DNA from 4 places in the Paenibacillus sp. FSL R5-0914 genome. Region 3 is predicted to be linked to each of the others. Evidence: riboswitches for the same ligand, from Rfam matches in the RefSeq annotation. Region 3 holds a riboswitch; each other region holds the start of a gene.
The links. A riboswitch is a leader RNA that binds a small molecule or an ion and turns the genes downstream of it on or off. The one in region 3 is predicted to bind cyclic di-AMP.

Region 1 (7,901 bases), 500 kb from region 3:
GAGAAAGACAGTTTATTCGGTACTTGGACCGAGGTATGGGTACAGGTTGCAGGTGAAGAGGAGCTTGCTGAGTTATCAGCGGAATTACCGGGAGGTATAAACTTTACCATGGATACACCGGGTGTAGCTTCTTTTATCATAGAACAATTTTCTAAGAACGAGAAACGCATTCAGGACTTGGGCGTAAAGGTTATCAAGAGTCGCAGTTTAGAATTGGACGAAATACTGGGTTTATGGACACAGGGACACCGTCCTATCCTGATTGATCACAAGAGAGGGGACTAGAGAAATGGAAGCCTTAAAGCTGGAAAGTGTAATGAAGCAATATGGAGAAAAAACCGCTGTAAACGGAATTAACCTAACGGTAGACAAGGGGGAAATTTACGGATTACTTGGGGCAAATGGTGCAGGAAAAACAACCACCATGCGCATGGTGCTTGGCCTAATTTACCCTGATGGCGGGAATATTTTGTATAATGGAAAGCCGTATAACAGCGAACTTCAGCAAATCATGGGCTATCTGCCCGAAGAAAGAGGATTATATCCAAAGGTAAAGGTAAGCGATCAAATCGTCTACTTGGCACGTCTGCGGGGGATGTCAGCTAGTGATGCAGATAAGAGCCTCCGCTATTGGCTTGATCGGTTTGAGGTTCCAGATTATTACAATAAGAAGATTGAAGAGCTCTCCAAAGGGAATCAGCAGAAAATGGGCTTTATCGCCGCAGTCGTTCATAAACCGCAAATTCTCATCCTTGATGAAGCCTTCAGTGGCTTGGACCCTGTTAACGTGGAACTACTGAAAGATACGGTAAAAGAATTACGTGATCAAGGAACGAGTATCTTATTCTCTACTCACCGGATGGAGCATGTTGAAGAGCTTTGCCGTAATATTACGATTTTGGATCGTTCCAATACTGTCGTGCAGGGCGATATTCGTACGATTAAGAGTGGATATCCTCGTGAACAAGTATTGTTGCGTACGGATAACGAAGTGACCGGTCTAGAATCAATTGCAGGTGTAACAGCAGTACAGCGACAGGAGCGAGGTTATCTGTTGTCCATCAGTGAGATCGGCGCAGCACAACGTATCCTACAGCAGGCGATGGCGCAGGGTGAAGTGGAGCATTTTGAAATTAAGGAACCAACGTTAAATCAAATCTTTATCAGAGCGGTGGGTGAATCTCATGAATAAGATGGGAACAATTATTGGCTTTACCTTTAAAAATAAAGTAAGAACGAAATCATTCATGATTACTACGTTAATTCTAGTGTTGCTGCTCAGCATTGGGATGAATCTTCCGTACATCATCGATCAGTTTAAGGGTGATTCTAAAACAAACGCAGAGACTCAAATTGCTGTGATCGCGGAAGAGGGAAATCAGGCTGCAGAGTTGTTGAAGGCATATACTTCACCTGAGGGAATGCCGCAGGCAAAAGTTGTGCAATATACTTCTGCCGACGATGCGGAGCTAAAGAAAGCTTTAGATGAAGGGACTGTAGAGGGGTACGTTACTTTTGCAGAACCTACTGGCGAAGGACTTCCACCCGTTACTTATCATAGTGAAAATGGTGAATTGAAGGGCGATGTGCAAATCTATCTCCAAAATGCCCTTCAGCAGGCCAACACCCAGTTCATCGTTGGCGACAAGCTGACGCAGGAGCAGATTGCTGCTATGTCAACACCGGTACAGATAGCTACTCAGCAGCTCAACCCTGATGGGACTGCGGGAGATAAGGATGCGTCGCAGGAATCCGCTCCACCTATTAATTACGTCATTGTATACGCCATGCTTATGCTGTTCTTCATGTCTATCATGATGACCGGTAATATGATCGCAGCTGAGATTACTTCAGAGAAGAGCTCACGGATCATGGAGATTCTGATTACAAGTGCCTCACCTTTAGCGCAAATGTTTGGTAAAGTTATCGGTGTCTTCTTAGTAGGATTATTACAAATTGGCGTCATTATCGCAGCGGTAGTTGTCAATCTTAAGCTTCCGCATAATGCAACGATTTTGAAAGATTTAGACCTGGATTTAGGCCAGCTTAATATTAACTTGTTGCTTTATGGAATTGTTCTTTATGTACTAGGTTATTTCCTCTATGCCTTGATGTATGCAGCTGTAGGTTCGATTGTCAGCCGTACAGAGGATCTTGGCCAAGCGGTTATGCCGATTATGATGTTAGGCTTCGTAGCATTCTATGTTCCACTGTTCAGTATTTCTAATGCGGATACTCTGCTGGTTAAGGTAGCGAGTTATGTGCCTTTCACCTCTCCATTGACCATGCTGCTCCGAATTGGTGTTGGTGAAGTAGCGATCTGGCAAGTTATTGTATCATTAGCCATCCTGCTTGTTACCACGTTCATCTTTGGATGGTTGGCTGCCAAGATCTATCGCACAGGCGTATTGATGTACGGCAAACGTCCAAGTATTAAAGAGATCAGAAAAGCGATGAAGGCTTACAAGATCTAAGTGGCTTCATATAAACTTTTAAGGAGTGGTAATCATGACTAAAAGTGAACAATACAATATGATGCTTTTAATGAGTTCGGTATCTCTGGCTACGGTTAGTAGAATGCTCTCGACCAATGGGTCCGCTTTAATGGATTTCACTCAGGGTGTATTGACTGGGATTGCCATGGTGGGGATGATTGCGGGATTGTGGATGTACGGTAAGGCGCGTAAGAGTAAAGCGTAATAGTAGGAGATAAGGAAGCCGCGGCAGATGCCGTGGCTTTTTTATTTTTTGTGTACGTATCGTAAAAGTTATTTGGAAGATAGTTGCGGACTCCAGGGCTCCTGAGTCCAATATATGCTCCGTACACTCAAATGTCTTTCCTTTTGAGGGATTAGACAACGGATAGATTACCACTAGGCAGCAAATCCTCTGGAGCAGTCAGTTGCTCCCGCACACGCCTAAGCTGCGCTTTTAGTACAGGAACACTCTTTTGCAGGATGATGCTTATTTGAGGTAAAGATAGCTTTAGGCCATACCACATCGTTTTTATAAGCTGTTCCTCCCAAGGCAATGCCTTGGCAGACAGGAGAGAGCGGCGTGCGTAATAATCGGCGCATTGTCGGATACAAGAGCGGTAAGCTTCGACAGAGAATAGCTGGCTGTCGAAGCTTTTTTGACGGAATATTTTATGAAGCTCTTTAAAAGTACGGATAGTAACCTCCTCAGCTTCTGCTGATTGTTGTAACAACATGGAACTGAGCATATAGATATCATTCGTACACTTCTGAACACACTCTGCAAATATAGTTCTACGGGGGGATTCGGCAGGTAAGGGGTCAGGCATGATAAACACGATCCTTTCAGAATTGTTTATGGGATGAACCTATAATATAGAAAAGTAAGAAATGGATTTGTTGATAAGCTCGGCGGTATCAGGTTCTGGATAACTATGTTTTTGAAGCGCAACACTGGATGGTTTATAATATAGCCGCCCTCCTTTGGAATCTCTCCCACCAGCGACAGCTCTGTACAGACGACCTTGTTCAATGTGCCCTGCCAAGGATTTGCCCTGCAGCTTGGCTTTTAAATCCTGTAAAGCACCTTGTACTAGCTCAAACTGAGTCTGATCCCACTCTGAACCATGGGTACGTACTTTATCTATCGCTTCCTCTAGCCGGCAATGGTATATCATTCTGAGAAAAGAACTCCATTTAATAAGATCGAAAGTTTTGGTATTGGCAGAGATAAGACATGCCCCCCAGCTGCTACCTCCTTTACAGGTAAGTTTCAGGATGCCATAACGGCTGCCTTGATCAGCCTCCATTCCATAATGAATAGGCTCAGGTGAATCAAAGACGAATACTTCTATGCGAGATAGTCTTCGCTGGTCCATGACAGTTTTCTCCTCCTTAGGTTTCCAAAAGCTTAAGATCTACATGGTGAATGTCATTAGCCTTCTCTATACAGGCGAGCATTTCAGCTTCATTCTCACAGACTGCGGCATGCTCCAGCCATAGTCTGAATTTCTGTTTGCGTATAACGGATAAATGTAAGGGAAAGGTGTTGCGGGATCTCATTACGTACCAACCGACTGCAACATCTTTCCACGGTTCCTTAAAAGCGGTGAGCCACGGAAAACGTTGGTGTGCTGACCAATCCTGCAGCTGTTGCTTTTCTCGGATACTTTTATATATTTCGTATATAATTGTTCGGTCCATACAGTATTCACAGGTAGATGGGCTGCTGAAATGGCGAAGTGATTCAATCTGCTTCTGACCAAAAGCATAGCCGACAATAGTTCTGTGATGATCCTCTTCGAACCACAACGCTCCAAAGCAAACATAATTTAGACTTATCGGCTCAAGTAGCCCTTGCTGAGTTCCCCAATAATAGTGTTTCATTCCTTTCACCCCGTCCAGCATGCTATCACCCTATAGATTCAGGTAACGCAAAAACCGCAGCAAGAGGAGGACCTCTGCTGCGGTTTTGGAATACAGGTATACACACACCTGTGCCAAAGCGTGGCGGATCAAGGGTCTCTCTCTTTACGCTTACGAGGTTAGCTGTCGGATTCGGACGGTGAGAGTCGCCCTACCTATGTGAGACTTGAACAGTCTCCTTCGGATTCACCCCAAGTAGGCCATGTGGCCTGATGGTTCCCCCGTTCCCTGCAAATGCAGGAACTCAGCGTTGAATGTATTTCGTGAAATAGATTCAACCCGAATCATACTCTTTTCAAGGTGTTTCTGTAAAAACAGAAAGTGTTCTTTTGAGCGCAATTTAAACCAAATCCTGCCTACTACGACGGAAAAGGGAACCAAATAGGTATTTATTGCGAGTTATCGGGCTTCTTCCTCGCTTAATCTCGACTTCTTGTTTTCTTACCTATAAAGGCGATTTTTTGAGATTTCTACATTTGTGGTGAATAAAATCACATGGTATGCCCGCTTTTCGCTAATGGATTAAAACTCGAGTAAACAAGAGATATAGAGAGATTGGATATCAAGTAAGCGCTATCCAACGCGAAAATAGTTTTTAATTTGCATTATTTTGGCATCAATCAGGTTTTACAATTCTTCCTGCATAAGGGTATGATTACTCCTGTTTCAACAACAATCGAATATTTGATCCGCTTAATTTCCGATAAGGAAAGCGGGGGAACCAACAATCGGCAGACGATGTGAGAGTCGGAAGCCGGTTATGGGGTGAATCCTGTAGAAGGTGCGAGTGAGCTCGCATCTATACAGGTAGGGCGACTCTCACCGCCCGAATCCGACAGCTAACCTCGTAAGCGTATGGAGAGAGGATGAGTGCAATGTGACCGCTAGCGAGCCACAGAGGAGAATCCTTTGTGGCTTTTTGCTGTGCTTTTTTAAGCAAAGCATTTATGGAAAACCTCACGAAGAGGTCGTTATATTCATCATTAGCGGTAGCTTTTCTTTCAAGATCAGGGTGATCAAGCTCTGATCTTACAAGCAAAGCATTTGAGGAGAATAAGAGATGACAGATCAGAATGAATATGTACTGGTATGTGCGCCAACGAAGGCAGGCGAACATTTTATTAAGCTTCTAAAATTCAGAGGCATTAAGATGGCCGGATTGACCAACAACTTGCCTGAGAAGGCCCTACTCGAAGAGATGGGGATTGAACAAGTCGTTCTAGTTGATACCCGCCATCAGAATACTTGGTTTCGCCCGCCGTTCCCGGTAGGACGGGTATATCTGTTCGAGAGCAGCTTTACGTTATGCTGCCGCTACATTCAGATGTGCCGCACTTGGACGACGCAGCCGATTTTTGTAATCACAAGCTCAATAAATCCTAGATTGGTCTATAAAAGACTTGGTGCAAGTTATGTAATCTATTCCCACAGTGGTGATGCTGATTTTCTAATCGATAAATCACCTCATCAAGGATAAAAGAAGGAGTGCGGGAGATATGATGGATCTGTATATGGTAGCTTCGTTAGCTGTAATTTACGGGTTGTTTTATGGATTTATGCGCTGGTGCGCAGGTGTAGTTGAGGATACAGGGAGGGATAAGTTGTGATTCTAGTAATCGCTGTTACCCTACTGTTGTTTGTATATCTGGTTTACGCATTGATTCATCCGGAGAAATTTTAAGGAGGGGCATTCATGGGCATTTTGCAAATAGTTGCTGTAATCGTAATTCTTATCTTGCTGGTTAAGCCGATGGGCACGTATTTATATTATGTATTTTCTAATGAACCGAACCGTACGGATCGATGGTTTGGAGGCATGGAAAAAGGAATTTATAAGCTGATCGGCCTGAAAAAACGGGACGGTATGTCCTGGAAGAAGTACGCGCTCAGCTTTGTTTTAACGAATATCGTACTGGTTACTTTCAGCTATATCTTTCTTCGATTGCAGCGGGGTTTACCGCTAAATCCGAATGGAATTGCGGATATGGAACAGACGCTTTCATTTAATACAGTGATCAGCTTTATGACCAATACGAACCTGCAGCATTATAGCGGGGAGACGGGGCTTTCGTATTTTTCACAAATGGCTGTCATCACGATGATGATGTTCACATCTGCAGCGAGCGGATTTTCTGTTGCGGTTGCCTTTGTCAGAGGAATCACGGGACGGAAATCAGTCGGGAACTTCTTCGAGGATTTCGTCAAAGCACATATTCGTGTGTTCATTCCGCTAGCTTTGTTAGTTTCATTGGTGCTGGTAGGACTGCATGTGCCACAAACGCTCAAGCCATCACTTGAAGTCACTACACTAGAGGGCCAAACACAACAAATTGCTATCGGTCCAGTAGCTTCTTTGGAATCGATCAAACATCTGGGCACGAATGGTGGCGGCTTCTTCGGGGCCAATTCATCCCATCCTTTTGAGAACCCTAATCCACTTACGAACGTTCTGGAGATTCTCTCTATGTGGATGCTGCCAGCTTCGCTCCCTTATATGTACGGATTGTTTGCCAAGAACAAACGTCAGGGCTGGGTAATTTTTACCGCAATGATGACCTTGTTTGTTCTGCTATTAAGCCTAAACTTCTATGCTGAATCAAAAGGTAATCCGGCGATCAATGCACTAGGAATCGAATCTTCACAAGGTAGCATGGAAGGTAAAGAGGTGCGCTTCGGCATACCGCAGTCTTCCTTGTTTACTTCAGTAACAACCGCAGCTACGACAGGTAGTGTTAACAATATGCATGATACGCTGACGCCGCTGGGAGGCATTACGCCTCTTGCACTGATGATGCTCAACAATGTCTTCGGTGGTAAAGGTGTCGGACTGATCAATATGCTGATGTATGCGATTCTGGGTGTCTTCCTGTGCGGTCTGATGGTCGGGAGGACACCGGAGTTCCTCGGACGGAAGATAGAGGCCAAGGAGATGAAGCTGATTGCCATTGCGATCCTTGTGCATCCGTTCATTATCCTTGTGCCAACTGCAGCTGCGTTCCTGACCGATTTGGGGCAAGGGGCGATTACGAACACTGGATTCCATGGACTCAGCCAAGTGTTATATGAATATGTCTCTTCTGCCGCGAACAATGGCTCAGGATTTGAAGGACTTGCGGACAACACAACCTTCTGGAATGTTACAACCGGGATTGTCATGCTGCTAGGTCGTTATGTTTCTATTATCGCAATGTTGGCGGTAGCAGGTTCTTTGCTTCAGAAGAAGCCGGTTCCTGAGACGATTGGCACGTTCCGCACAGACAATGGACTGTTTACGGGAATTCTGATTGGTACAGTAGTGATTATCGGTGCGTTGACGTTCCTGCCGGTCATTGTACTCGGCCCCATTGCAGAATATCTAACCTTACGGTAGGAAGAGGGAGAATAAGATGAGTACTGTAAAAAGAAAAAAGCTGCTGACGGGACCCATACTCCTAAGCGCTGTAAAGGATAGCTTTATAAAGCTTAACCCAGTAACGCTAATCAAAAATCCAGTCATGTTCG
Region 2 (7,901 bases), 1.1 Mb from region 3:
TTGCTGGCGCGACGGGTGCGACAGGTACTGCCGGACTTGCTGGACCGACAGGGGCTACAGGTACTGCCGGGCTTGCTGGTCCGACAGGGGCTACAGGTACTGCCGGGCTTGCTGGTCCTACAGGGGCTACGGGTACTGCCGGGCTTGCTGGTCCTACAGGGGCTACGGGTACTGCCGGGCTTGCTGGTCCGACAGGGGCTACAGGCACCGCCGGGCTTGCTGGTCCGACAGGGGCTACAGGTACTGCCGGGCTTGCTGGACCAACAGGGGCTACGGGTACTGCCGGGCTTGCTGGTCCGACGGGGGCGACGGGTACTGCCGGGCTTGCTGGTCCGACTGGTGCGACGGGGGTTACCGGAGTTACAGGAGTTACTGGGGCAACCGGTGATGGCGCAATCATTCCACTGGCATCTGGTGGACCAATTATTATGACCACGGTTTTAGGTGGTTTGGTGGGAACAACAAGCCTTATAGGCTTCGGAAGTTCAGCCACAGGCATTTCTCTTGTTGGTGGAAATATAGATTTGACAGGTACTGTTCTTGGACCTCTTATCAACTTTGCAATGTCCGTTCCTCGTTCAGGAGTGATAACATCTATTGCTGCATACTTCAGTAATACCATTGCTTTATCGCTTCTTGGTACTACGATAAATGTAACAGCGCAATTGTACCAATCGGCCACACCAAATAACACATTTACTCCTATTCCAGGTGCAATAGTACCACTTCCATCTATCACTGGTACTATTAATTTAGGAACTTTTGTCAGCGGAATTACGAATGGTATCAATTTTGCTGTAACACCGCAGACACGTCTTCTTATGGTATTCTCAGCCACTGCTACAGGTCTTACCCTTGTAAATACAGTCACTGGTTATGCAAGTGCAGGCTTTACTATTGTATAATCACTAACACAAACAAAAGCATCTGCCCTCCCCACTAAAGGAGTAACAGATGCTTTTGTTATAATATTCGATTAAAATTTCTTAATCTTTCGATCCGGAGAGACGATATTGAGCAAACTTAGCTATCCCTGGCAATCCACTCACAACAAATACTCTTTCAGCTTACCGATAACCTCATCGATCTCCGCTTTAGTCGTATACCGTCCCACACTAAAACGAACCGCTCCCTGCCCAATACTTGCTGAGACATTCATTGCCTTTAGAACAGGTGAAATCAATGTTTCTCCAGAATGACAAGCTGAGCCTGTTGAGGCAGCCACATCTTCCAGCGAAGCAATCACTTCGTGACCCACCGCTCCAAGAAAACTAACGTTAAGCGTGTTGGGCAATCGCTTATGCCTATGACCATTCAGGTGAATTCTGTCGCCAAATGCCTTCTGCAATCTATCGTAGAAATAATCCGCTACTTCTTTCACACGCTCTCTGGATGCAGAGTCCGAAGCAAGCTCACAGGCTTTTCCTAATCCAATAATATAAGGGGTGTTTTCCGTTCCGGCACGTCTCCCCTGCTCATGCCCTGCTCCGTGAATTAATGGCTCGATGTGAATGCCCTCTCGGATGTACAATGCTCCAATCCCTTTTGGCGCATATAATTTATGGCCTGCCAGCGTTAGAAAATCCACCCCTAACTCAGCCACATCAAGCTCTACTTTTCCAGCGGACTGCGAAGCATCGGTATGTACAAGGACACCCCGTTCATGGCAGACCTCAGCTATTTCTTTGATCGGCTGAATCGTGCCCGTTTCGTTATTAGAGTGCATAATGGAGACTAGTATAGTTTGGTCTGTAAGCTGATTTTTCACATCATCTACCTGCACCGTTCCATACGCGTCAACAGGTACATAAGTAATCGTGTAGCCCAACTGCTCCAGATACTGACACGGTTTAATTACCGCAGGATGCTCCACAGCAGACACAATAATGTGATTGCCTTTATGTCGATACGTTTGGGCGACGCCCTTGATAACGGTATTATTCGACTCGCTGCCCCCGCTTGTAAAAAGCACCTCACCCGGCGTACAATTCAGGAAATTAGCCACCTGTGTTCTTGCTCGCTCGATTCCGACTTTAGCTTTTTGTCCCAAAGAATGACTGCTTGAAGGATTGCCAAAATGACCATAAAGATAAGGAATCATAACCTCTGCTACTTCCTTATCTACAGGTGTTGTAGCGTTATAGTCTAAATAGATCATTTGTTAAGCCGAGCCTCCTCTAAACCCCTCATACTTTACGATACATAAAGCTTATACCTTCTGATTACTTAAAAAAGAGATTACCGCAGCCTCAGCTTCATCCAAATTGTTCACCTTAAAGGTAACTCTCTCAATGCCTTCATACTGAGTAGACGTATAATCGTATTTAGGATCATAGTAGTATTCTAACAGCAGCGCAACAGCCTCTCCGAACATATCAGCTTGCAAGCAACGCTCGATTTCCGCCGCAATGGGGATATGAATTCGTGATTTGATACTTCGAAATGCTGAAATGCACTGTTCTTTATATTCTTCTGGTCGATAATCCTCAAGGATTTGCTGCACTCTGGCTTGTAGTGGCATCTCAATCCAAATTTGTGTTCCAATCTCTTTCTGCTCGGCCATGAATGGGGGCATTACGACCTTCCCAATCTTTTTGCTCTCCGCTTCAAACAGTACATAAGGAGCATCCCCAAGCTTAATTAATTCCTCCATAAGAAGACTATCGAACGTTTTTTGATTGTTTGCATGAAGTCCGATCTCGCCAAAGATAGAACCGCGGTGACCTGCCATTCCTTCCAAATCCAAAACAGGATAGCTCTGTGCCTTCAGGCGGTGCAGCAGGTTTGTTTTACCTGTACCCGTATTTCCATGAATGACATAAGGCTTCGCCTTGAATTCATAGGACTCCAGTTCATCGAGTACCCATTTACGGTAAGCTTTATAGCCGCCAATCAATCGGTAAGCGTGAATATCCATTAAAGAAAGTACGGTCGCAGTTGTACGGCTGCGCATACCTCCCCTCCAGCAGAATACAGCCTTGTCCCCTTGAATCGCAGCAAATTCTTTGACAAAGGAAGGTAGCTTCGCAGCAGCAATCTCCAAACCGCGTTCTTTCGCAGCCTGCACACTTGTCTGTTTATACAACGTACCTACTTCAGCCCGTTCCTCATCATCAAAAAAGGGAATATTCAAGCTATCCGGCAGCGTTGCATCTTTATATTCAGAAGGAGATCGAACGTCGATAACGGTGATCTGCTTCTTATTCTTTAACACTCTTAGTTCTTCCAATGTAATATCCTGAAACAATGCGCTCTCTCCTCTGGTGGCTAACTTCTTAGGTCGCCTCTAAGCTGAACTCCAGCGTTATTGCGCAGCTATAACTGCAATCAGACCCGGATGCTCTTCCGTTACCTCTCCGATCAATGCTGCTTCTACACCTGCATCTACTAACTCTTTTAGCAAATCCTCACTTTGTTCAGGAGCAACAGAGATCAGCAATCCACCGGAAGTCACAGCATCACACAGAATATAGCGGCTTAATTGGTCCATCTCTTCCGGATAAAGAATACTGCCCTCCAAATGAGCAAAGTTATTCTTAGTGCCGCCTGGAACAAAGCCCTGCTCCGCGAGCTCTCTTACTCTTGGCAGCATCGGTACATTGCCTTGACGAATAATCAGTCCGTGATTGCTCCCTTTTGCCATTTCCGAGGCATGTCCAAGCAACCCGAATCCGGTAACATCTGTACAAGCATGTACATCATAGGGCTCCATGATTTCAGCCGCTTTTTTATTCAATGTAGACATGACTGTCGTAAGGCGTGTAGTTTCTTCTGTGGATAGCTGATCCTTTTTAATAGAAGTCGTTAAGATGCCCACACCGATAGGTTTAGTCAAAATCAGCTTGTCTCCTGCCTGCGCACCTGCATTCGTTCTTACTTTGTCCGGATGCACAAGGCCCGTAACGGCCAATCCAAATTTAGGCTCTTTATCGTCGATGGAATGTCCGCCCACAAGCGTTGCTCCTGCTTCCTGCACTTTATCTGCTGCACCGCGCAAAATGTCACCGAGAATGCTTTTGTCCAAAACAGAAATAGGGAAGGCCACAATATTAAGCACTGTAAGCGGCTTGCCGCCCATAGCATAAATATCACTTAACGCATTAGCTGCTGCAATTTGCCCAAAGGAATAAGGGTCGTCCACGATCGGCGTGAAAAAATCAACAGTTTGCACTAACGCCAGATCATCACTTAATCGATATACCCCAGCGTCATCACTGGTATCCAAACCTACAAGTAGATCCGGATTAGGAACGGTTGGTGGTAGACTGCGAATAACCTGCATGAGATCGGCGGGACCGATTTTGCAGCCGCAGCCCCCTTTTGAAGATAATGAGGTCAATTTTATGGTTTCGGCTTGAGACATCATGACTCAGCTCCTTTAGATAGTTAATCTCGAATATCTTTAATCTTACATCAGTAGACAGCATTGTACAAAATACAGACATACAGAAGAACGCCCCGTAGCCAGTACATACTCCCCGGCTATGGGACGCCCCTCATTTCTCACTTACCACTAAGATCAACTAATCTGCTGAGTTTCCTGCTGTTTCTCCAAAAACCGCTGAAGTATAGCATTAAATTTCTCCGGCTGACACAGATTACTAGGATCTAATGCGTTAGGGATGATCACTAACTGAGCATGTGGCAGCTGAGACACCATATCCTTCATACAATTAACTCCAAATTCACTAAAGTCACCTACAATACATAAGGCGGGACGCTTAAAAGACTTTAAGCATCTAGTGTAATCCACATGGCTCGTAGCCAGCCTTTGCCGATACAATTCCCGTGGACGTTTATCGAGAAGTCCTCTTCTAATCTCGTTATAAGCCAGATTCCAGCGTTCCCGGTACATCATACGAATCGAAGGCAGTACAAGCTCACTTGGAGCGTAATACATTAACCAGCTACAATAAGCAGCCATAAGCTGGATTTTACCAATTATCGTTGACGCCTGACTTCTACAAAAGCTATCCGCGACAACAATCGCTTTTACTCGCTCTGGGTATTGTTTCGCAATATGCTGAACGACGAGCCCCCCATAGGCACTCCCAACAAAAACAGCCTCACGAATACCCAAATCATTCAATAGCATAATTATATCTAGACATTGGGTTTCAATAATCTCGTTTGGGGCCTGCAGTAATTCACCTGATTTGCCATTCCCCCGTAAATCACACAGAATCACTTTATATTTATCAGAAAAATACTCCAATTGTGGCTTGAACATACTATGTGTTAATCCATGTCCATGGATAAACACAACCGGAGCCCCTGTTCCATTGATTTCGTAATAGAGCGAAGTTCCATTCAGTTTAGCAATAGGCAAAGTTAACACCTCTTTCATAGATAGGTTCTACAACTATATCTGCTTTTTAACGCAGCAAAAAACCACAGAGGGATTCTCTGTGGCTATTCATCATCAAATACGCCATTCATCCTCTCTCCATACGCTTACGAGGTTAGCTGTCGGATTCGGGCAGTGAGAGTTGCCCTACCTGCATGGATGCATTTCTGCACCTGGAACAGGATTCACCCCATAACTAGTACCGATTGTTACACTGGTTCCCAGTTGTTGGTTCCCCCGCTTTCCTTAACGGAAATTAAGCGGACTTCTTATGTAATTGTCAGTTATGTGATGAATCATACTCCGTGTAAGGTTTCTTGTAAAGTTGAGCCGTGGGCAAAATAATGTTGAAAGCCATGCTTTTCATTTCATATTGAGCATACACTTCGTTTTCTCTTTCTTTTGCTCTTGTTTACTCAATATATCTAAAAAAAGCCGAGCGGCCATCAGAGATCAATCCCTGAACCACTCGGCTTCGTTATACAATCATATGGCTACAACAGATCGGCGTTTTTCAATGCATGCTCCCAGCTCGGAAAAAAGAACAGCGCACTTCTCATAAGATCAGGATCGCTTTGCTTCACTTGTTTTTTGCTGATCGAGCTTCCATCGATTTGAAGCTTTTTGATACGACTTAACACTTCATCAGCCTCCAAAGGAATTTCCATTGAAACACTCCTTTCTCAGTGACCTGGTTTCCAATCATTTTCTCCATAATATGCAAATTTATTCTTCATTTCGGTTTATACGAATTAAACCAGCTGATAGACCGGTTGTTCAGCAATAAAATAAGTAGGAATCATTGGGTATTTCTGTGCCAGAACTTCAGCTAAATATTTCATTCCTGGAGCTTCACTTTCCGCATGACCTAACATAATCAGCGCTTTTGATCTGCCTTGGTGGACAGCATCCCTCACATATTCTGGAGTTTCCCATTCGGGGCCCTCGCCAGCAATAATTAAATCAAGATTATGCTGATTAAAAAGAGGAATAGCCATCGTCCCACCTCCTCTGTAACCTACTAATATCCCCACTTGTCTGCATGTCTGGGATAGGTCTCCGGCAGCACGTACATAGGAGATGCCTAGCTTTCTTTTTATATACAGAGCCGCTTCACTTACCGTCATAGCTGGAATCGATAGGATTGTAGCAGTGGATTGCTGCTCAACCACATAGGCTGACCATTCAAGCTCTCGTAGCAAGCCCACCATGATCCCATCCGGTTGATGCCGATGCCAATAATCATGATAACGAAAAATAGCCAGTTCAGAACGCTCAATCAAACTCCGTTTCGCGCGAGACACAGGGTCAGCCTCTAACCACTTGCTCGTCTCATGATGACTGTAAAACACACCTTCATGTGTGATCAACAAATTGGCGTTCATAGCAACCGCTCGTTCCACAACATATTGCGTAGCGCAAAATGCCGTAACCATACCTGTAATCACCATTTCCGGATTCCCCGGCTTAAGAGTATCCACAGTCCCATCTATCTGTTCCATGGCTCCTATTAAATCTTCCAGAATCGTTCTAATTGTCACGCTCACTTTAATCCGCCCTTTGAGATCCATACTACTAATCTATCAACTTATAAATAACCCGCCCTTAATCGATATAAGGACGGGTTCACAGTTCATTATTTGAGCAGCTTGCCCACTCTATGATTTCGTGGCAGAGGTGATAATTCGATGGAAAGCTGGCTTCGGCTTATGCCCTTCATCGAATAGGAACGGCCAGTTCTTCCGCCCACGAACAGGGAAATCATCCAGCCAGGTATAGTCATCCGCTGCTCCCCAGAACGTGACCGAACTAATCACGTCCCGGTATTCTCTCAGCAGTGCGAACATCGCTTCATATCGATCTGCTTGAAGCTCGAGCAGCTCAGCAGGTACTGCCTTTAAGTCCATTCGTCTATCATCGAAACGGAACATGGATACATCCAGCTCTGTCAGTTGGAGCTGAAGTCCTAAAGATGCATATTTTTCAATCGCTGCACGAATATCCTCCAGACTAGGATCGTATAAATTCCAGTGTGCCTGCAATCCGACGCCATGGATCGGCACGCCTTGTTCCAATAGCGACTTCACCAGTTTATAGATTTTGTCACGCTTTAATGGATGGGATTCGTTATAGTCATTGTAGAACAACAAAGCCTTTGGATCGGCTTCATGTGCGAATTCAAACGCTTTGGCGATAAAGTCTGGGCCAACAATGTCGAGCCACTTCGACTGGCGAAGAAGTTCTTCTCCCTCATCAGCGATTACCTCGTTTACAACATCCCAAGCATAAATTTCTTCCTTATAACGTCCTACAACGGTCTGAATATGTGATTTAACTCGTGCAAGCAGAATCTCTTTGCTTACAGGTCCTCCGCCCTTATCCTCAAACAGCCAGTCCGTTGTCTGGTTGTGCCAAATCAAGGTATGTCCGCGCATCGCCATATGATGTTCCCTGGCGAAGGCAACCAGCTGGTCTGCTGCCCTAAAGTTATAAGTGTCCTCAAGTGGATGCAGACTTTCAAATTTCATCTCGTTCTCAGCGGTAATACTGTTGA
Region 3 (7,901 bases):
AGGTGAGAAGACGCTACCTTGTGAGGTCACTCGTATTACAGAGCGTGTATTCCGTATTATTTTGACGGAAGGTAAGAATCGTCAGATCCGTCGTATGTGCAGCGCTTTTGGCTACGAGGTTAGAAAGCTTCAACGCATTCGGATTATGAATATTCGTCTAGGGGCATTACAAACAGGAGAATGGCGTGAGCTGTCTGCTGAAGAGAAGCAAGAACTTGGAGCTACACTGAACTACGAACTTCTATAACCTAGAAGAGCCTAGATTTGAATACAATGTATCAAAAAAGAGCTGTTCCATCGGTCTAAGACCTTGGGACAGCTCTTTATGCTTGTAATAGGATAACCATTATTCATCGGAAGGAGCAATACCTGAGAACTCTTTGGTTTCTTGATATTTACGAATAATGGATACTTCAACCCGGCGGTTCTTACTTCGTCCAACAGCTGTAGTATTTTCAGAAATGGGGTGGTATTCCCCGTATCCAATCGCACTAAATTTCCGTGGATTCAGGTTCGTATTTGTTAGCAAAATCTTCATGAACTGAAGGGCGCGATCGGCGCTCAGGTCCCAGTTGGAAGAATAGTCGCTATTAGAGATAGGGATATTATCGGTATGTCCTTGCACGACTACATCATAATCCGGGAATTGCTGCAGCATGGTTGAGATGGACTTTGCTAATTGTCGAGAATCATCTTTAACTACTGCCTGTCCGGATGCGAACAACGCGTTATCACTTATCGTAATCATAAGCTGGGATTGATTGAGCTTAGTACTGAGTAGATCGGTAAGGCCGTTCTTGCTGATATATTGATCAAACTGCTTCTTAAGCTTCTCTAAATCCTCTTGTTCCTTTTGCCGCAGCTTAGCCATTTCTGTTTGTTCATTTTTCTTGGTTACTGATTTATCCATTTGATCATTTTTTCCTAAATCCTCTTGACTCTTAGATGGCATTGCCGCCCGCTCTTCAAGAACACCTGTACCGCCATTAAGAGCAGAACTGAAGGCTTGACTCATCTCTTCGAATTTTTTGGCATCCGTTGCACTCATAGAATACATTACGATGAACAAGGCTACCAGAAGGGTCATAAGATCAGAATAAGGCAGTAGCCACGATTCATCGGCGTGTTCTTCATGCTCTTCGTGTCGTCTAGTCTTTTTGCTCACCCGATCCACTCTCCTTCTCATCATTTAACTTAGCTCGTTCCGAAGGTGTCAGGAAGACAGCAAGCTTCTGATTGATGGCAATAGTGGATACACCGGATTGTATGGACAAAAGACCTTCGACCATCATCATTCGAACTTCAATTTCACGTTTGGAAAGTCGTTTTAGCTTATTGGCAATAGGATGCCATAATACGTAACCTGTAAAGATACCGAGTAGTGTTGCGATGAAGGCAGCCCCGATTGCTGCAGCCAATTTGTTCATATCACTCATATCAGCCAGAGCGGCTATAAGTCCGATAACGGCCCCGAGTACGCCAAGTGTAGGAGCATACATACCTGCTTGTGAGAAAATGAGTGCGCCTGCTTTATGTCTATCCTCTGTGGCGTGGATGTCCTCCATGAGAACATCGCGGACAAAATCCTGATCATTTCCATCAATAATCATCCGCATGCCATTTCTGAGGAAGTTATCTTCTATTTCATCGACTTTCGACTCAAGAGCCAGCAGACCTTCACGCCGTGTAATAGAAGCCCACTCCATGAACATAGTAATTAATTCGGATTTACTGATTAATTTCTTTTTGACAAAAATCATTTTAAACAGACTTGGAATCTTCTTGACCTCCGAGAACGGAAAGGCCATAAAGATGGAAGCTGCCGTACCCACTAAGATAATAACGTAAGCAGCAGGTGTGGCTAAAGCGTGAAGAGGAGCGTGCTTGAGGATCATACCCCAAATAACTGCAACTAGACCAAAAATTAAACCAAGTATTGTTGAAATTTCCATTATGCACCTCGTCCATGAGATTTTAAGATGTGTTCCGACAAAGCCGCGTATATCATCCTTGAAACAGCGGCAAGGCACTCTGTTCGAAACCGAATAACGTATATTCTTATTTATCGACATCATTCCGTTTTTTGTGAAGTCATTTTTTCGGCTATAATGGATAAGGTAAGTAATTATTCATCTGTGGAGAAAACGGAGTGATACATGTGGGTGTAAAGCATGGTAGAGATTACGGTGAAATCCTAACGGATTTGACTGAGGCTGTCGGAAGAATTTCCGATGGGTACTTATTTTTTGAAATGGATCCGGAAGAGTGGCAAGAATTGCCGCAGGAATCCAAGATGGAGGTATGGGAGGCACTGGCTGAGGATCTTTTCTTCGCGCTGGGTAATGAACCTATGATTGAGGTGGGGAGCGGCGTTATCATCTACGATAAGGACACTCACCGCATTAATATTTTAGTCGGAGAAGAGGATTTAGCCTCTGTTGTTTTGATTTAAGAAGAGGCGGCGGCGGGGCGTAATTTGCCCGTAGTTAGTAGCCCGTGTTAAAATTGGTGTAGCCGAGTTATAATCGCTGGGATTCTTGAATACATTTAATCGAAAATATTGCCTTTATCCTGGCACATCCCTTGGACCTCAGAAGCTAAGGGATGTTTTGTTTAACGAATAAGACGAGTAAAGGGACCTGCGGATTTTACTGCAATTTTTAGTAAGGGAGGAAACGAATTGTTATTTACCGAAGAAGAACTGCGTGAGCAGATCAGCAAGCTGGAAGGTTGGAAGCTGGAAGAGAATACCATGGTGCGAAAATATATGTTCAGCCAATATATGAAGGGTATTGCTTTCGTTGATGAAGTAGCCACCATTTCAGAAGCCTTTGATCACCATCCACATATTACGATTGATTATAAGATAGTGACTTTACGACTGAAATCAAATGAGGAAGACGGTATTACAGCTCTAGATATTCGAGAGGCACATGAATTTAATGAAGCCTTTGAGAAAAATCGTTAGTGTCACCTAAACTCATAAATAAACGCCCGTGCGCAGATAGTGAACTATCTTCTGGCACGGGCGTTTTTAGTTGCTTAGGTAGTAGTTACTGTTACTTTTTCTCTGAGAGCCAGAGGGCGACGTTTGCAATCTCCTCAGGGGCTAGCTTTTCTTTAAAGGAAGGCATTTGACCTCGTCCTTTAGTGACGATACTGTAGATTTCTTCAGCATCATGCTGACCGCCTTCATTTTGAAGACTGGGTCCAACTCCACCTTGAAGCTGATCGCCGTGACAGGTGATACAGCTGGCTTTCACGGTTGCTTCGGCCTTTGCCGCATCCAATTGGACTTCCGGCATCGTCGGCTTATTCTGTTCAGCTACCTCTTCTTTACCTGGAAGTGTAAACATAAGTACTACCGCAAAGGCACAGGCGGCAAAAAACAAACCGCTCATGATCCATTTCTGCATCCCAGTTCGTCCCTTCTATGTAAGCTGCTCCCTACATTATAGCTCAAGGTGAAGCGTTATCATAGGGTTTGTGACAAAAAAATGAACGATAATGCCATCAAATCATTGAAAAATATGGAATTTAATATTATTTATCATAGACCATGCAATAAAAAGGTTTGTTTCCTGTGGGGGTTAGGCGTTCATACGTATCGGTAATCGTAAATCCACACTTTTGGTAAGTTCGGATCGCCCGCTGGTTCCAGGTCAATACCTCTAGATCAATCTCACGCTCAGGATAACGAAGCAAGGCTGCTTGCACGATTGCATCCATGAATATTTTTCCTAGACCTTGACCGCATAGATCAGGGCGCATACCAATCCCCAAGCGAACAACACCTTCCATTGGAAACAACTGCGCGAATCCACACAAAATCCCTTGCCCATTTAATATGGAGACATATTGCTCATTCCGTAGCTGCGGGTCACCGAACTCGATTCCAAGAGCCTGCATTTGCTCCCACGGCATCCAGCCGTAAATATTATAAGGGGCAGTGTAATCCCAGTTGCAAATCTCTTCCGCGTGACTGGTCTCCATAGGCGCTACATGAAAAGTAACAGAGGGATTTATCATAAGGTCAAGGACCTCCTTTCACGGGGGGGGACTTAAAATGTCTTATATTTCTAGCTTAAAATACTTATGGTCCTTATAAGGACATCGAAGGCGTTTATGCTTGTAACTAATTATATACAAAAAGAGGCATGGTCGACTCAGAAATTTATGAAGATTATTGTTTTACAAATTCTGAGAGGGGTAAATACTAAATAAGACAAAAAACAAGCTCTTCCCCAAGAATCAACATCTTGGAAAAGAGCCTATGTACGATTTACTTATTGAACATCATCATTATCTTCTGTCTCAGAAGCAACAGAATGATAAGCATCTGTGCTCATAATTCGTTTAGCACCGATGTAGCGTTTCACGTAGTAGCTATCACTCAGGGAGCTAATCGTTACACCGCGTGAGGAAGATGCGTGTGCAAACTTGCCTTCACCGACATAAATACCGACATGGGAGACACCCTTACCACTTGTATTGAAGAATACAAGATCTCCAGATCTTAAATCATCTTGGGAGATAGCAGTACCCATTTGATACTGGGAACCTGATTGGTGTGGTAGGTTTATACCAATTTTATCAAATACATACATTGTAAATCCGGAGCAATCAAATCCATTTGTGGAGATGCCGCCGGATACGTACTTAGTTCCGATGGTCTTGTCGATCACTTTATCCATTTTGGAATCCGCGAAAGCGCTTCCTGCTCCGATGGTGAAAATAATGGAAAAGCTAAGTACTGCTGCTGCTAGCTTCTTCTTCAAAAGTTTATACCCCTTCCGGATGCCTACGAGGTTAGCTTAAGGGTTCGGTTGAAGGTCCCCTATGACCCCTCTAAAAATGGAGGTCAATTCACCCAAAGTTGGTTCCCCCGTTTTCCTAATAGTTAGGAAACTCGGCTGATACTGTTGATTAGGAATAGCTTGTAATCAATACATGACAAAACCTTTGTAAATAACAACTTAATGATTACAAAAATGTTACTAAAATCTTACTGCAGTTATTGTAACAAACAGAGTGCCGCTTGGCAATCGTTTTTAACATAATCATGCAGAAAAATTCGTTTTTTTAAAGACAAAATGCATATGTAAGCGATAATATTAAACTAATTTTTATATTTATTGAAATTTTTATCAAATAAAAGTGTTTAAAGTCCGTTCTAGAGGTGTAAAGAATATAATAAGGCAAAAGAAAACCTGGATTCGATTAAGTGAATAATCAAACCCAGGTCTATATAATGTAATTGTGAGGTTATAGTTGTGGGGAAGTATTAATCGTAGGCTATAGCTTGATATGAGGAAGTACTCATTACTCTTTTAGCACCAACGTAGCGATTGGCCCAGTAGGACTGGCTAAGTGAAGTGATGGTCACGCCATATGAAGATGATGATTGTGCGAATTTTCCGTTTCCAACATAAATGCCGACATGGGATACGCCGTTGCCCAATGTGTTAAAGAAAACTAGGTCACCTGAACGCAATTTGCTTTTGGCTACAGGAGTTCCGACATTATATTGAGCTTTTGAAGTACGGGGCAAAGAAAGACCCACCTTCTTGAATACATACGTAGTAAATCCAGAACAGTCAAACCCGGCAGTGCTAGTGCCTCCGGTTTTATAGGCAACTCCAATTGTCTTTGAAATAACACTGTCCATCTTAGAATCTGCAAAGGCACTTCCTCCACCAATAGAGAACGCCATCACAAGTCCTAGCGCCGCAGCGACGCATGCTTTTCTTAAATTCTTCAAAAAAATTGTACCCCTTCCAATGCCTGTGAGGTTAGCTTAAGGATTCGGTAGAAGGTTCCCCTATGATCACTGCAAAGCGAGATCAATTCACCCAAAATATGGTTCCCCCACTTCCCGGTGCAAGGAATTCGGCGTTTTATGCACCAGATAGTGACTTATCGACATGACTACGACAAATACATGAAGTTATGTAGAAATCGTTTCAAATGATTACAAACTTGTTACCAATGGAACAGGACTTATTGTAACAAAGTCTTTACGATTTTGCAAATCCTCATAATTTGTCTATAACGCGAAAGAGTCCCAGCTCCTGATTCAGGAACCGGGACTCTTATATTATGTTCTGTAATGCTTCAAATTATTGTGGAAATGCTTTACTTTGCCATAGATGATATTGAGCTGAAATTCCCCACATTTTGAAGAGTGTTGAGGGCAGTGATGAAAGTTGACGAATAAGAAGTGCTGGTAGGCCAGGACAGAAGATACCCGTTAGTCCGCACACTAGCAAAAGGATCAGGCCTGCTGCACCAAGTATGATTGAAATTCCTATTGCCGGAATCAGCGACTTCAAGCAAATGAATAAGGAAGAGAACATCCCCGTGCCGCTGGTATAACCAAACTGCATATATAGAAGGAACAGGCGCACGATAAAGATGTATATAAGCCATGCCAATACGTATGGAACTAGATGAAGTAACAAAGAGTAGTTCAGAAAGGAGGACAAGAATAGCCCGTACATTTTTGGAGCAAGCCAGTATAACGGAAGTAGAGCCAGCACCCATTCGATTAGACTGAAGATAAACACTGGAAATCCATAAAGCTTCATACCGGGAAAAAAGAACAGGCCACGCTCTCCTTTTCGCTCCTGATGGAGTTCATGCAGTAATCCTGCCCTTATGAAGGGGGAGAGTAGCAGTCGTAAGACAACAAGCCCTAGGAACATCCATAACCAAGTACGTATCGCAGGATCTGTGTTCAAGCTGAACTGCCCTTCGACATAATAGAGTAGTCTGCCCATTCCGCTGCCTCCAGCGTCTTTATCTGGATAACGTAGTAGAATTGGAACGATAGCAGATCGGATGAAGCCGTACATAAAGTAGCCCCAGAGCAGTCGGTAGATGAAGAGCAGAATCAGAATATAAAATTGCTCCTTCATGCTTTGCCAGCCGCGGGTTATCGATGTTCTCACAATCATTCACCTCACCAGACAAGAGTTCCGAGCACGGTTTCAACTAGTTTAGTTACACTTAATGTCCAGCGGGAGAGCGTTTTGGGCTCTATTTCCGCCAGTCTGAAGTTATTAAGATGTTTGTTTTCTAACAGAATGGTATGCTCAGGATCAACCTCAGCAGAGAGCAGAAGCTTATCACTTAACAATTGGAAGGTAGTCTCTGCTCCTTCACCGCTCCAGACCCGCTCTGTAGCAGAGCCATCGGCGAATGTGAATTTAATGGGAACGTCAACGTAATGGCTCCCTTTGTTTGTAATCTTTACTATGGATTCATAGCTCTGAGCATCGCTGTTGCCATTCTTTTTAATCGTAATCGTATCTACTGAGAAATCAGGAGCACCACCACCATAAATATAATCTTCGAAATAAGGCAGCCATGATTTTTTGGTTACCTTCTCAATGACTTTTTGAAAATCAGACGTAGTGGGGTGCTGGAAACGGAATTTACGTGCGTAAGTGGACATGATGCTGTTCATTGCCTTAGTGCCTACTTGGCGTTCAATATCCTTAAGTACTAGCTTTCCGCGAATATACACATTCCGGCTATAGGATTCTGCCCCGGCATATTTCCATGTTTCTAAATTTAGCGTCTCTGATTTGGTCACCAAGCTGGACTGAAGAGGGAGATTCGTTTTGATGCCATATTCTTGCTCCATGAGTCTGTCTTCAGCATAAGAAGTGAAGCTTTCATCTAGCCAAGCCTCTTCGAATTCATTGCTGGCTACCATGCCGTAAAAGTATTGATGGCCAATTTCATGAACGACGGTTCTTTCAAGTGAGGTGTCAGGAGAAGAGTCTGTGGCTCCAAACGCTGTAATGAGTGTTGGATACTCCATTCCTCCAGCCCCATTCCCCTCCTTAGGCGGAACGATAATAGACAGAGTCGAGTAGGGATAAGGACCATACCAT
Region 4 (7,901 bases), on a different contig from region 3:
TATGATTACACAGCTTTGTATGCAGCAAGCTCGTAAGGAAGGCACAGCGGCACACCGGTGCGTGGATCTGGAACAATATCTGCCTCAATTCCAAACACTTCCCGCAGTACATCTGGTGTCATAACTTCAGTAGGTGAGCCTTCACTAACCACAGTACCGGATTTAATAGCTACCATATGCTGTGCATAACGAGTAGCATGATTCAAATCATGCACGACCATGATAATGGTACGGCCTTCTTCCTCATTCAGCTTTTGCAGAAGCTGTAGAACTTCAAGCTGGTGAGCCATATCTAGAAATGTTGTTGGTTCGTCCAAAAATAGAATGTCAGTTTCTTGCGCCAATGCCATAGCGATCCAAGCGCGCTGACGTTGTCCTCCAGATAAGCGGTCAATCGGACGGTCATGGAAAGGCTCCATACCTGTAACAGTGATTGCGTTGGAGATAATGCTGCGATCCTCTGCTGTCATTGTGCCAAATCCTTTTTGATGCGGGAAACGGCCATAGCTGACAAGTTCAGAGACCGTTAGTCCGTCTGGAGCCGTTGGGTTTTGCGGTAAGATCGCAAGCTGACGAGCTACCTCTTTCGTTGAGAAGTTATGGATCGATTTGCCGTCCAGCATTACGCTGCCGCTCTTAGGCTTCATGATCCGGGCCATTGTTTTAAGAATTGTAGATTTACCAGAACCGTTAGCGCCCACTAGTGCGGTTATTTTTCCCGTAGGGATAGTTAAGTTCAACCCTTTAACAATTGTAGCCTCTGCATACCCAATACTTAACTCTTCTGTGTTCAAACGTTCTGACATGTTAACAACTCCTTAAAAGTTTTATGGAGCTATGCTCCTAGAATGAACTACATAGTAAAACTCGCTTCGTACGCATTATGCTTTCGATTTGGCGAGTAAATATAAAAAGTAAGGTGCACCAATGATCGCAACCACGATGCCTGTTGGAACTTCTGCAGGCTGTAACACCCATCTGCCGATAGTATCAGCAGTAATCATAAGAAGCGCCCCTGTCAACGCACTAGCGGGCAATAATACCTGATGACGGGGTCCCACAAGCTTGCGGGCAAGATGTGGTGCAATTAGGCCGACAAAGCCAATTCCTCCACTTACAGCAACGCAGGAGCCGGCAAGCGCAACTGCTGTCACTAGAAGGAGAATACGCTCCTTCTCCACTCGCATTCCAAGTCCTACTGAAGTATGGTCCCCTAGATTCAATACATTAAGAATACGGGCTTTATAGAAGGCGAACGGTAACAGAATCGCTATCCAAGGTAGCAGAGCAAGGACGAATCTCCAATCGCCACCCCATATTTTCCCGGCGATCCAAGTCGCTACAAACTGATAATTATTAGGATCAAGCCGAAGTGCCAACACCAGCTGGCAAGCGTTAATTCCGGCAGCGACTGCAATCCCGATAAGGATCAACCTTGTTGGAGATAGACCATCTGCTTTTCTATAAGCAAGAATATAGATTAAAGCGGCGGTTAAGCTAGCCCCTCCAAGCGCTAAGAGCGGCAAGACAAATACCGGAGCTGCTGTTGTAGCCGGAAAAAACGAGATAAAAATGATTACCGCAAAACCAGCACCCGCACTTATGCCTAGCGTAGCCGGTTCAGCAAGTGCATTTCTTGCGAGACTTTGTAAAATACAGCCTGACACTGCAAAGCCCGCTCCAACCAACAATGAAATTACGATGCGAGGTAATCTGAAATCAAATAAAATAAGCTTTTGCTGATGAGTTCCATCACCCAGCAGTGTATGTAATACCTCCCGTGGGGATAGACGCATAAATCCTGTATTCATACTGACAATAAAAACAACAACGATCAATATGGCAAGGAGTGATAACACTGTAATAGCACGTGTACGGCGTTCATTGTCATTGGGAGAAAGGGTTGTTCTGTGCATTACAGCTCCCCCTTCCGCTTACTCGCTAAGTAAATAAAGAAAGGTACACCGATGATGGCAATTAATGCGCCTAGCGGCGTCTCATAAGGGGCATTTATCATTCTAGCGGCGATATCCGCAAAGATGATCAATAAGCTTCCAAGAACTGCCGAGCAAGGAATGATCCAGCGATAATCTACTCCAACGAAATAACGTGCTACATGTGGAATAATTAGTCCTACAAAAGCAATCGGGCCAACCATTGAGACTGCACTTCCGGCAAGAACTACTACAACAATCATACATGCCAACTGTACTAATCTTGTCCGCTGCCCCAGACCAACTGCAACTTCTCTTCCTAAGCTGAGCAAGGTGACTGACCGCGATAACATCATCGCTGCGATTAGTGCCACGAACACCCAAGGGAAGATAATCTTGATCTGAGTCCAGCTTGCCCCACCCATTCCGCCAGCCAACCAGAAGGCTATATCCTGGGATAAGTTAAAAAGAATAGCTATGCCCTGACTAACAGCAACCAGTAGTGCACTAACCGCGGAACCTGCCAGCGTCAAACGTAAAGGGGTAAGGCCATTAAAAGATAGCGACCCGATTCCAAATACGATAAAAGACGCTATAGCAGCACCTATAAAACAAAACAACATAAGTGAAGTAAATGAGATCGAAGGTGCAAAAGCAAAAACTATGGCCAGCGCTACACCTGCTCCCGCATTCAAGCCTAACAGACCTGAATCCGCAAGAGGGTTCCTTGTCATCCCCTGCATGATTGCCCCTGCTACTGCGAAGCAAGCACCGACCAAAGCACCTGCTATCGCGCGTGGAAATCGCAGTTCTCTTATCACCTGATGTTTTTGTACATCTGGATTGAAATGAAATATTGCTTCCCATACCGTAGCTAGCTTGATATCTGCCGCACCCACTGAGACCGAAAGTGCCAGTCCAAAGGCAATGGCAGCGAGTCCAATCACTAGAATACCCATTGCAGCTGCCGGTCGGGTATGTATAGCTTTTTGTGTATCATTTTTATTACGATGTGCGAAATCTGAGGGTGAAACCATGAGTCGTCTCCTTAATCGATAGTTACAATGGTCTATATGATAACAACAATCATTCTCATTATCGCAAAAAAAATTAGGTTGTACAATTGTAGGAGTTATTTTTCAGTAATACAGGAATGGTTTATAAAAAAATGGTGCAGATCTAAGTATCCTAAGATACTTGATCTGCACGCCCTTCCTCACCCAAATGATCAGTCTCATTCATGGTGAATTACGACTCTTTATTTCACAAAACTTTTTAACACATCGTCAATAATTTTGCCACCAGCGTTAGCACCACTGTATAGCCAACTGCTTGTTGAGCTCATTTCATGTACATTACCAGCTTTTACAGCCGGGATTCCTTTCCAAATTGCACTGTCCAGAATCTCCGAACCCTCAGTCTTATCACTATTTACAAGGATAATATGATCTGCTGTCAGCTCAGAAAGCTTCTCTAGCGAAATTGGATTCCAAGTAGCTCTTGTACCAACAGGAATTTCTGTTACTAAGTTAGGCAGCTTTACACCAAGGTCTGTATATAATACAGCACCACTGCTGCGGGTTTCGTCTACAATATAGAAGTTCTTTTGTACCAACCATAAAATCGCCACGGACTCATCTCCAATAGCTCCTTTAAGCTTTTCTTTCGCTGCAGCCGCCTTGTCTTCATAATCTTTAATGGCTTTCTCTGCTTCAGGTGTCTTGTTCAGAATTTCACCAATCTTGAGTAGCGATTTACGCCAATCTTGATTTAGCTTATCCCCAATCACATAAGTCGGTGCAATCTTATTCAGTTGGTCATAGATACCATTCTGTACAGATGACTCCGATGGGATGAGGATAAGATCCGGAGCGAAGCTGGTTACTGCCTCGAGCGGAAGATCGTAGCTGATCGTAGGAACATCCTTCAATTCAGTGGACAGATAATCTTGAATACCATTAGTCACGGACCATTGCGCTACTGGAGTCACACCTAGAGTTACCAAAGCATCCTCCAAATAAGAACCCAGTACACGTTGTGGATTAGCTGGAATCGTTACTTCATGTCCCATTGCATCCGTTAACGTCTTAGCAGCTGCAGGAGCTTCTGTAGCTTCAGCAGTAGGTGCCGTCGCTTTGTCTGTTCCTGCGTTTGAAGCGTTACCGGGATTATTATTACCGCAAGCGGATAAGAATAGCACCATCACCATTAATCCGATCATCGTTAATTTCATGCTTCCAAATCTTATTCTGTTAAACAAAAACATTAAATACCCTCCTAGTGTGTACATCCTATGTTATTCAAAGGTGTTGACTACCTCAGTCTCACTTTTAAATGATATTGATTCTCATTCTCTATGTCAACATATAAATTTTAAATTTTGTGGATTTGTAATAATTTCCTTCTCAAAAATACAAAAAAAGGCTATATTCCGAACGTTCCGGATATAGCCTCTCCTTAATGATCCATTATTTATTCAAATGATATGGGACAGTCGCAACTACAACATCTTTTGAATTCATTAGATACGAACGGATTAAAAAGCTGGTCTGATTATGAAGTACAGCTTGCCACCAATGCTTAGTTATAAACTGTGGAATCAGAATCGTGATATGATCCGTCGCTGCGGTCTTCCACTCAACAGTATCAATAAATTTCACTAACGGACGAATAATACTGCGATATCTGGAACGAAGTACAATCAGGCGTACACCCGGATTCCATTCCTCCCACCGTTGCTCCATTTTTTGAATGTCCTCTTCATCAAAGCCAACATACACGGCTACAACATTATCCGTTAGAGACTTGGCATAGCTGATGGAATGTAGTACAGCACGTGTTACACCCGCAACAGGAACAACAACTGTACTGCCTTTAATCAAAGGTTTATCTGTACTCGGGCATATACGAAGCTGATCTGCAGTGTTCAAATAGTGCTTGTGAATCCGGTGGAACACGAACATTACAGCAGGTAAGAAAATGAAAGCCATCCATACGCTTGAGAATTTAGTGATGATAAAAATAAGAGTAATCGTCAATGTAGTCAGCATACCGATGGTATTTACAACAAATCTTTTTTTCCATCCCGCTGGTTTTGTTTTAAACCAATGAACCATCATTCCTAGCTGTGACAATGTGAAAGGAATGAATACACCAACCGCATAAAGTGGAATCAAGCTTTCTGTATTTCCGTGGAATGCAGCTACAAGCACAGCAGACAGAACACCTAGAAAAATAATACCATTAGAGAAACCTAGACGGTCTCCACGAACCATAAAAGCATGTGGCATATATTTATCTTTTGCAAACATAAATGCGAGCAGCGGGAACGCTGAGTAAGCTGTATTAGCTGCCAAGAACAAAATTACTGCTGTGATACCTTGAATGAAAAAATATAAGGTTCCGCGGCCAAAGGTCGATTCAGCGATCTGTGAAACAACCGTTGCCTTTTCATCAGGCACTATGCCGTACCAATACGCCAGTAGTGTGATACCTGTAAACATAAATCCAAGTATAACCCCCATAACCATTAAGGTCTTGGCTGCGTTCTTTTCAGCTGGTGCTTTAAAGTTTGGAATGGCATTAGATACAGCCTCTACACCCGTAAGTGCCGAACAGCCAGAACTGAAGGCTTTTAATAGTAGAAACAAACTAACATTAGAAACAGCAGAGCCAATTTCAGGGACATTCGCATGTACGCCACCTGCTGCATATTTAATAATACCGGAGATAATCAACACTACAATCGACACTACAAACAAATACACTGGGATTGCGATGAATGAAGCTGATTCTGTAACTCCGCGAAGATTAATCAAAGTAAGTAAAATAATAACTGATACTGCAATAAGAACGGTGTGATTATGAAGACTTGGAAAAGCCGATGTGATCGCATCCGTCCCTGCCGACGCACTAACAGCTACGGTCAGAATGTAATCCACTAACAAAGACCCTCCTGCTAAGAGCCCTGTCGGAACACCAAGATTACTCTTGGCAACGATGTAAGCTCCGCCTCCCTGAGGATAAGCGTAAATCGTCTGCCGATAGGATAAAATCAGGATGGCCAGCAGGCCCAATACGGCTAATGCAATTGGCAGGGAATACCAGATGGCAGTAAACCCCGCAGCCACCAGTACAATCAAAATTTGTTCCGTTCCGTAGGCTACAGACGAGAGCGCATCAGAAGACAGGACAGCCAGTGCTTTAACCTTGGATAACTTTTCATGATCGAGTTCGTTCGACTTCATCGGACGCCCGATCAATAGTCGTTTTACCTTGCTTACCATGGTGGATACAGTTCCTTTCTTTGGGAGCTGAAACGGAATTTCCGCGCGCTGTTTTCATTGGTGGATTTCATAAATGCAGACACTAAAAATAGCATACGGAAATGATCCGCATGCTATGCATGGTCATTATCCCACCTTTGCTTACGAGGTTAGCTGGCGGATTCGGGCTGTGGTTTAGCCCTACGGTATAAGTCTAATCGACCCATTCCGATTCACCCCATTGGCACATATGCCAAGTTTGGTTCCCCCGTTTTTCCTAAGAAAATTCAGCGCATATTCAACTTCTCACAAGGTCTAATATTAGTCTACAAAGCGTATACAGTAAAGCGTTGAAAAAAATGAAAAAAGAATGAAAAAACATCCAGTAAGCGCAAATACAGCGTCTTATTGGATGCTCTCTTTCATTCTCTTCAATTATCCCTCTGGATCGTGTTTTTAATCACTTTTCACATTTTTTCGGATCCTTTAAAATTAAAAAATCAAAATCCTAAACTTTCCTCTGTATCTAACTCCATCACTTCTTCTTCCTTGCGTCCGTACCAAAGTAAAATGCTAATTAAAGCAAAAGCGATTAATGCAAGGAAAGGAATCGTAATGAATCCAAAAAAGTTCAAGTAATCCTTATTACAAGGAACACCAATTGTACAAGGAAGCACTTTACTTAACGCAGGAATCTTCTGCTCCGCATAATGATAGATCGAGATACTGCCACCAATCAAGCTTAGTGGAAGTACATATGGGATAATCCTTTTATCCCCTCGAAAGGTTGCAATTCCCAAGAGGAATAACTGAGGATACATAAAAATTCGCTGGAACCAGCAAAGCTTACAAGGTTCATATTTCAATACTTCGCTCAGATACAAGCTACCAGCAACAGCAACTAAAGAGACGAACCAGGCCAGATACAGGCAGTTACGCTTGCAAAAAGATAGGAACTTTGTCACTTTGCCTCCACAGCTTTTGCGGCGTCGTTAATTTCAGTTGAAATCGCTTCAATGTTAAATGGATCCGTAGTCATTACTCCATTGATATAAAGGGATGGTGTAGTCGTCACCCCAGCTTCACTAGCTAACTGCATACCCTTATTCAGCTCATCTGCATACGTACGATCCTTAATATCTTTACGAAGCAGTTCGTAATCGATAGCTAACTTCTCTTTCTCCGCAAGGCTTACTAAGAAATCTTCAGTCGCCCATTCTTCGCTCTCATCACCTTGCTGAGCATATACAGCATCATAGAACTTCCAGAATTCATCATTATTCTGATGGTAAACAGATAATGCAGCAAGTGAGGCAGTTTCAGAGTCTGGACCAACGAAAGCCATATTTACAAAGTAGAGCGCTGCTTTTCCCTCGTTGACAAAATCTTGAACAATTTTCGGTTTAACTGAAGTTGCAAACTGGGAACACGCTGGACATTTTAAGTCTCCAAATTCAACAATTTTAACAGGTGCATCCTCTTTACCGACTCTAGGTAGCTCACTGTAATTGAATGCTACTGGTTCTCCCGAAGTGGCATTTTTTGCGGCATCTTTCGAAGCTAACATAAACAATCCAACAAAAATGATGACTACTAAAGCTATTGAACTAATAATTAAAATTCTCGTCTTCTGCTTTTGCTGCTCCTGTTCTACCCGCCGTTTCTCTTGTTTGCTAAGCTGGGGAACGCTTGTACTTTTATT

Region 1: it holds a riboswitch for cyclic di-AMP, as region 3 does, so the genes downstream of both, MKX60_RS01265 (hypothetical protein) here and MKX60_RS03400 (C40 family peptidase) in region 3, are expected to answer to the same signal.
Region 2: it holds a riboswitch for cyclic di-AMP, as region 3 does, so the genes downstream of both, MKX60_RS08460 (alpha/beta fold hydrolase) here and MKX60_RS03400 (C40 family peptidase) in region 3, are expected to answer to the same signal.
Region 4: it holds a riboswitch for cyclic di-AMP, as region 3 does, so the genes downstream of both, MKX60_RS21720 (APC family permease) here and MKX60_RS03400 (C40 family peptidase) in region 3, are expected to answer to the same signal.

What each region holds. Positions count from the first base shown of each region.
Region 1 is NZ_JBBORH010000001.1:304,277-312,177, reverse strand. It holds gene MKX60_RS01300 (ATP-binding cassette domain-containing protein) at 1-285, shown strand, start outside; gene MKX60_RS01295 (ABC transporter ATP-binding protein) at 290-1,192, shown strand; gene MKX60_RS01290 (ABC transporter permease) at 1,185-2,474, shown strand; gene MKX60_RS01285 (hypothetical protein) at 2,509-2,700, shown strand; gene MKX60_RS01280 (hypothetical protein) at 2,852-3,304, opposite strand; gene MKX60_RS01275 (hypothetical protein) at 3,344-3,853, opposite strand; gene MKX60_RS01270 (hypothetical protein) at 3,870-4,361, opposite strand; cyclic di-AMP (ydaO/yuaA leader) riboswitch at 4,495-4,660, opposite strand; cyclic di-AMP (ydaO/yuaA leader) riboswitch at 5,081-5,270, shown strand; gene MKX60_RS01265 (hypothetical protein) at 5,461-5,877, shown strand; gene kdpF (K(+)-transporting ATPase subunit F) at 6,004-6,081, shown strand; gene kdpA (potassium-transporting ATPase subunit KdpA) at 6,094-7,770, shown strand; gene kdpB (potassium-transporting ATPase subunit KdpB) at 7,787-7,901, shown strand, end outside.
Region 2 is NZ_JBBORH010000001.1:1,903,074-1,910,974, reverse strand. It holds gene MKX60_RS08480 (exosporium glycoprotein BclB-related protein) at 1-905, shown strand, start outside; gene MKX60_RS08475 (cysteine desulfurase family protein) at 1,046-2,158, opposite strand; gene mnmH (tRNA 2-selenouridine(34) synthase MnmH) at 2,210-3,247, opposite strand; gene selD (selenide, water dikinase SelD) at 3,305-4,363, opposite strand; gene MKX60_RS08460 (alpha/beta fold hydrolase) at 4,520-5,329, opposite strand; cyclic di-AMP (ydaO/yuaA leader) riboswitch at 5,436-5,620, opposite strand; gene MKX60_RS08455 (hypothetical protein) at 5,842-6,015, opposite strand; gene MKX60_RS08450 (Nif3-like dinuclear metal center hexameric protein) at 6,100-6,894, opposite strand; gene MKX60_RS08445 (endo-1,4-beta-xylanase) at 7,006-7,901, opposite strand, start outside.
Region 3 is NZ_JBBORH010000001.1:801,496-809,396, reverse strand. It holds gene rluF (23S rRNA pseudouridine(2604) synthase RluF) at 1-247, shown strand, start outside; gene motB (flagellar motor protein MotB) at 347-1,165, opposite strand; gene motA (flagellar motor stator protein MotA) at 1,149-1,952, opposite strand; gene MKX60_RS03425 (hypothetical protein) at 2,159-2,452, shown strand; gene MKX60_RS03420 (4a-hydroxytetrahydrobiopterin dehydratase) at 2,681-2,968, shown strand; gene MKX60_RS03415 (c-type cytochrome) at 3,060-3,416, opposite strand; gene MKX60_RS03410 (GNAT family N-acetyltransferase) at 3,544-4,029, opposite strand; gene MKX60_RS03405 (C40 family peptidase) at 4,287-4,778, opposite strand; cyclic di-AMP (ydaO/yuaA leader) riboswitch at 4,784-4,925, opposite strand; gene MKX60_RS03400 (C40 family peptidase) at 5,285-5,713, opposite strand; cyclic di-AMP (ydaO/yuaA leader) riboswitch at 5,767-5,905, opposite strand; gene MKX60_RS03395 (hypothetical protein) at 6,120-6,950, opposite strand; gene MKX60_RS03390 (M1 family metallopeptidase) at 6,962-7,901, opposite strand, start outside.
Region 4 is NZ_JBBORH010000002.1:1,267,564-1,275,464, forward strand. It holds gene MKX60_RS21700 (ABC transporter ATP-binding protein) at 6-806, opposite strand; gene MKX60_RS21705 (FecCD family ABC transporter permease) at 882-1,916, opposite strand; gene MKX60_RS21710 (FecCD family ABC transporter permease) at 1,916-2,971, opposite strand; gene MKX60_RS21715 (ABC transporter substrate-binding protein) at 3,193-4,200, opposite strand; gene MKX60_RS21720 (APC family permease) at 4,403-6,220, opposite strand; cyclic di-AMP (ydaO/yuaA leader) riboswitch at 6,344-6,502, opposite strand; gene MKX60_RS21725 (disulfide oxidoreductase) at 6,700-7,164, opposite strand; gene MKX60_RS21730 (DsbA family protein) at 7,161-7,901, opposite strand, start outside.